2 regions of the Lysinibacillus sp. NPDC058147 genome follow, and region 2 is predicted to be linked to the other one. Evidence: riboswitches for the same ligand, from Rfam matches in the RefSeq annotation. Region 2 holds a riboswitch; the other holds the start of a gene.
The links. A riboswitch is a leader RNA that binds a small molecule or an ion and turns the genes downstream of it on or off. The one in region 2 is predicted to bind FMN.
Positions count from the first base shown of each region.

Region 1 (3,200 bases), on a different contig from region 2:
AATGGTTTTACTAACTTTCATCCATATGAAGGAGAATTAAAGGAAAAGGGCGATAAACTAGTTCATGTATTGCCAAAGAAAAATGACTATGATGTCGCTTCTGCAGATACTGACGAATATTTAGGGACGTTACAGGATACATTCTCAGACACGGAGTATAAGGATATTGAGTTCGAAAATCCTGATGGTACCGCCTACGAGTTTTCCAAGGAAGAAGATCCAAGTAAGCCTATGGCATTAACAAGCTCAAATCATTTTAATTATTATTTATATAGAGATGAGAATGGGATCGAATATTTATCACCTGATTCTCGTAAATCTTTTTCTACTGTAACAGAAGCTCTTTCTGTTATGCGAAATAATAATGATGGTGCATACGTTCCTGTCGTACCGGAAAATATAACATACACTGTAAAAGAGGTAGCAGAAGGCGTTATTGTTACATTTGATGAACCACTTGATTTAACAACTATGGATGCAGTTCGTGCAACTCAATTAATTGAAGCTATGATGCTCACTGCTGCTAGCTTTGATAAACAAGTACGTCTAGACAATGTTGTACAGGAGAGCTGGGAAGGATTTGATTTAAAAAATTTCTTGCCAAAGCCTGTAGGAGCCAATAAACGATATATGCCGTAAAAAAGCATAACAACAAATAGACAAACGAAACTTATAGAATATTTTGGAGCATTCTCGCCGATGTATGTGCGTGAATGCTCTTGACATTTTATAACACCAATAACAAAGAAGTTAAGGGAAGGTTAAATTGTCTGATTGGTGAACACTAATATGCAGTCAGATTGCGGAAAACCTCTACTGATTACACTTTCATATTATAAAGAAGTTAATCGAGTATCTGTAAAACATACGAGTTTAATCGGATTTTTTTAAGCAAAGCTATTTACTTTTCTCTAATAATTCATTATAGTAAGGCTATGAAATAAAAAAATATTGATTCATCTTCGGGGCAGGGTGAAAATCCCGACCGGCGGTAATAGAGTTGTAAATCGCTAATGTTTCCTTTAAGTCATATTAGCTCGTATGATTTACTAAATGCTCTTCAGCCCGCGACCTGTGCAAATATTTTTTTGCATGGCTGACTTGGTGCGATTCCAAGGCCGACAGTTAAAGTCTGGATGGGAGAAGATGGAGGTACGATCGTCATTTATTGTTATGAATTTAGCTATGCACGAGCGTTTTTCGCTGTGGCTTCACACAGCGTATGCTCAAAAATAGTTAATTAATGGCGTTCTTTAATCATGCCTATTCTCCCTTGTGCTCTTTTGCATAAGGGTTTTTTCATGATAATAATTGATTTGGTCGTAACCTTTCTTCTTGCGAGATTGAATCAGCAAAGAGGAGAGAGTTTTCTATGAAGAAAAATGTTAAACTTCAATCGTTTATTACGATTGGTATGCTGAGCAGTATTTCGTTTTTATTAATGCTTTTTAATTTCCCTATTCCGCCGTTTCCAGCGTTTTTGGAAGTGGACTTCAGTGATATGCCAGCATTACTTGCGGCAATCACAATGGGACCTGTAGCCGGTATTTTAGTAGAGTTCTTTAAAAATGTGTTGGACTGGATTTTCTCAGGTACGCCAACGGGAGTACCAGTAGGGCATATCGCAAACTTTGTAACAGGTATTTTATTTATTTTACCAGTGAGCTTTGTTTTTAATCGTGTCAAAACAGTTAAAGGCCTTATCGGAGGTTTAGCTGCTGGAACAATCATAATGGCAGTAGGTATGAGCGTTCTTAACTATGCAGTATTTTTACCTATGTACACTTACTTTTTAGGTATGGAGCCTGTTGTAGGTGATTCACTATATAAAATGATCGTAGCTGGTATATTGCCATTTAACATTGTGAAAGGTATTTTAATTACTATCATCATGGCATTACTGTTCACAACAATGCGTAAATGGATTAATCATCAGCGTTCCATGTATTTAACAAAATAATTGAAATGAAACCTCGAGCTGTTAAATGCTCGAGGTTTTTTGATATAAGTTGGATAATATTGTGCAAAAGTAACATATAGAATTAATCTAGTCGGGTTTACTATTTTAATGTAGAATAAGGAAGAGCTTAGAATGTTAGAGGAGTTTGAAGAGATGAGTGAAAAAAAGAGTCAGTGGTCTAGTAAACTAGGCTTTATTTTAGCGTCGGCAGGAGCGGCGATCGGTCTAGGGGCAATTTGGAAGCTTCCATATGTTACTGGACAAAGTGGTGGGGGAGCGTTTTTCCTTATTTTTGTTCTATTTACATTGTTGATTGGTTTACCGATGTTATTATCAGAATATGTTTTAGGTCGTGGTACACAGTCTGAAGCTGTGACTGCCTATAAAAAAATTGCACCTACGAAAACAGGCTGGGCTTGGGTTGGTCGTATGGGTGTACTCGGTTGTTTTTTATTGTTAAGTTTTTATAGTGTTGTGGGAGGTTGGATTTTTATCTATAGTGGCCTTGGTGTGACTGGGGCTGTTATTGATCCTGCCGTTGATCCTAGTGAACTATTTGGAAAGATTGTAGGAAAACCTTGGATTACATTGCTAGGTTTAGGATTGTTTACGCTAGTAAATGTACTAGTCATTTCACTTGGTGTGCAAAATGGTATAGAAAAGGCTAATAAGTGGATGATGCCTTTATTATTTATAATGTTTATTGTGCTTGTTGTGCGGGCTTTAACATTAGATGGAGCAATGGAGGGGGTTAAATTCTTCTTGTGGCCGGACTTCTCCAATATAACTGGAAAGGCTATATTAGAAGCGTTGGGGCAGTCCTTCTTTGGCTTAGCGGTAGGATTTTCTTGTCTTGTGACGTACAGCTCTTATTTAAAGAAAGATGTGAGCTTACCGAATTCTGCGGGCTCCGTTGTTCTTCTCACTGTGCTTGTATCGTTCTTAGCAGGATTGGCAATTTTCCCTGTTGTATTTGCTTTTAATTTAGAACCTGCATCTGGACCAGGCTTACTATTCATGGTTCTGCCAACAGCATTTAGCCAAATGCCCTTTGGTGAAATTTTCTTAGCGATGTTTTTAATATTATTTTTATTTGCAACGCTAACCTCTTCGTTTAGTTTATATGAAATTATTGTAGCGGCATTTATGGAGAAAGGGCATATGTCTCGTCCAGCATTGACAATGCTACTAGGCGTAGTAGTATTTGTAGCGGCGATTCCTGCGGCTCTTTCATCTAGTA
Region 1 covers NZ_JBHVUJ010000003.1:81,679-84,878, reverse strand. The annotation lists gene ACFVT8_RS09915 (RNA polymerase subunit sigma) at 1-639, shown strand, start outside; FMN riboswitch at 955-1,152, shown strand; gene ACFVT8_RS09910 (ECF transporter S component) at 1,373-1,960, shown strand; gene ACFVT8_RS09905 (sodium-dependent transporter) at 2,114-3,200, shown strand, end outside.
Region 1: linked by a shared signal. The riboswitch ahead of ACFVT8_RS09910 (ECF transporter S component) and the one ahead of ribE (riboflavin synthase) in region 2 are both predicted to bind FMN.

Region 2 (3,200 bases):
TGTACAGCAAACGGTAAACACATATGGACGTATAGATGTATTCTTCAATAACGCTGGCATTATTCAAAAATTCGCACCGTTTACAGCGGTAGAATTGGAAGAATACGATCGTCTTATGGATATCAATGTAAAAGGTATTTTTCTTGGCATGAAATATGTCATCCCAGTAATGGAAAAGCAGGGTAAAGGGTCGATTATAAATACTGCTTCATCGGCAGGTATTCGTCCAGAACACAGTATCGCCGTATACTCCGCAAGTAAACATGCAGTAATCGGTTTAACGAAAGGCGTAGCGATCGAGTATGCAAATAAAGGTATTCGTATAAATGCTGTGTGTCCAGGTGGTATCGTTACACCATTATTTCATAGTGTTGGTGAAACACTTGCAAAAACAGGATACGTGCCAGAAGAAATGTCACGTGTACGTATGGGACGCCATGGTGAACCAGAAGAAGTAGCAGAAGCGGTTCTATTCTTAGCTTCAGATAAAGCAAGCTTCATGGCTGGTGCTGTTGTCTCTGTTGATGGTAGTTTGACTGTTTAAATTTAACTTCTTTCAGCAAGTTTTTTATGTAACGTAAGTGAAACGACAGTTACAGAAGTCTCTATGGAACAGCCACACCTTTGATCTTTATTAATGATCAAAGGTGTGGCTTGTTTTATGTAGTGAATGTGAAATTGATTAGAGTAAATTTTTATAAACAATTATCTGGATAATATAATAAAATAGTGTTATCGTAAGAAATAGCTAAATAAAAATATCCTTCAGGGTAGGGTGAAATTCCCAATCGGCGGTGATGAAGTAATTCAAAGTCCGTGAGCGCAAGCTGATTTGGTGCAAATCCAAAACCGACAGTTATAGTCTGGATGGGAGAAGGGTAAAAGTGTGAGCTTTTTAAATTCGCTTGAGTTTATAAGGTTTATTTGAGTATACTTTTTAACTACTTCCCATCGTTTCGTCGGGAAGTAGTTTTTTGTTTTATTTGGCTAAAAAATTGAATAGTAGTAGTTCTTCGGGGTAGGGTGAAATTCCCAATCGGCGGTGATGAAGCAATTCAAAGTCCGTGAGCGCAAGCTGATTTGGTGCAAATCCAAAACCGACAGTGACAGTCTGGATGGGAGAAGAACGATGAGATGACAGCCTATGGAAAAAATTTATATCCATGAGGTTTATTTGTTGACGTCTTATGTATATGAACTCCCAAACCCCTTTAAATTAAGGGGTTTTTTGTTTGAACGAAAATTATTAAATGATTGAAAGTAGGTGAAAAAATGTTTACGGGAATTGTTGAGGATATTGGTACCTTAAAAACCATGCAAAGCGATCGACAAAGTATGAAAATTACCGTTATTTCAAAGAAAATGGTAGAGGATGTAAAGCTCGGGGACAGTATAGCGGTCAATGGTGTTTGTTTAACAGTGATACATTTTAATGAACAAGAGCTAACGATGGATGTAATGCCTGAAACAGTAAGCGCAACAAATTTACAGCAGCTCGCAGTTGGAGATCCGGTAAATTTAGAGCGCGCTATGTCAGCTAATGGGCGTTTCGGTGGTCATTTTGTCTCCGGACATGTAGACGGGGTAGGGAAAATAGTACGCAAGCGGCCATTGGCAAATGCAGTCTATATTGATATTGAATTATCAAAGGAGCTAACGGGCTACTGTATTCCAAAGGGCTCCATCACAATTGATGGAACGAGTCTAACACTCTTTCAGGTCGAGAAAAACGGTGTCACAGTATCCCTGATACCCCACACTTACAAAGAAACGATTTTAGGTAAGAAGAAGATTGGTGATCTCGTCAATGTAGAAACCGATTTAGTTGGTAAATACATTTTGCATCAACTTAAGTATGGACAGGAACCGCCGACCATCACAAGAGACTTCTTAGCACAAAACGGGTTTTAAACAACACTTTAAGAACAGGAGGTGGCGATTTTGCTACATTCAATTGAAGAAGCAATTGAGGATTTAAAACAAGGTAAGATGATTATTGTAGTAGATGACGAGGACCGAGAAAACGAAGGGGACTTACTCGCTCTTGCGGAATTTATGACACCTGAAACGATTAACTTTATGGCGACCTATGGAAGAGGTCTTATATGTACACCGATTTCACAGCAACTTGCACAAAAATTAGCATTAGCGCCTATGGTCAGTATTAATACAGATAATCATCAAACGGCATTTACCGTTAGTGTAGATCATGTAGACACAACAACTGGAATTAGCGCCTTTGAACGGGCAATGACTATACAAAAAATGCTAGAGCCACAAGCAAAAGCTGCGGATTTTCGTAGACCGGGCCATGTATTCCCGTTAATTGCAAAGGACAATGGTGTATTAGAGCGTAGAGGACATACAGAAGCTACAATTGATTTGGCCAAGCTTTGTCATAGTATTCCTGCGGGCATTATTTGTGAAATTATGGGGTACAATGGCAAAATGCTACGCTTTAATGACCTTGTTAAATATGCAGCACAACATCATTTAAAAATGATTTCAATTGAAGCATTGGCAACATATCGTCGTCAACAAATAATAGAAGAAAACACACAGACAATATAAAGGATCATCAATAAAAGTTTGGAATAACATTTGTAAAAAGTACTCTAGTATATAAGTTGATTGGAGTGGAGACTGGGTGACTCCTTGGGGATTAGCGTCACAGATGAGACCATGGAGCGCAAGCGAAGCGGCTCATCGGACGCCCCCAGGAAAGCGCCCAGTCGGAACGGAAATCAACCCCACTTTATGATGATTAGACAAGATAAAAGAGGAGAGATTAAAAATGGTTAAAACATTTGAAGCACAATTAATTGGTACGGATTTAAAAATAGCAGTAATAGTAGGTCGTTTCAACGAATTTATTACAAGTAAATTATTAGACGGAGCATTAGATGGTTTAAAGCGTCATGGTGTGGATGAGGATTCTATTGATGTAGCATGGGTTCCAGGTGCATTTGAAGTGCCATTCATTGCAAAACAGTTAGCTGAAACAAAGAAATATGATGCCATTATTGGATTAGGTACAGTAATCCGTGGCTCAACAACACATTATGATTATGTATGTAATGAATCAGCAAAAGGAATTGCAAATGTGTCATTAACTACAAATGTACCAGTTATTTTTGGCATTGTTACTACTGAAAATATTGAACAAGCGATTGAACGTGCAGGTACTAAATCAGGAAATA
Region 2 covers NZ_JBHVUJ010000004.1:177,319-180,518, forward strand. The annotation lists gene ACFVT8_RS13570 (SDR family NAD(P)-dependent oxidoreductase) at 1-544, shown strand, start outside; FMN riboswitch at 758-883, shown strand; FMN riboswitch at 1,006-1,131, shown strand; gene ribE (riboflavin synthase) at 1,273-1,911, shown strand; partial or broken gene ribB (3,4-dihydroxy-2-butanone-4-phosphate synthase) at 1,942-2,535, shown strand; gene ribH (6,7-dimethyl-8-ribityllumazine synthase) at 2,795-3,200, shown strand, end outside.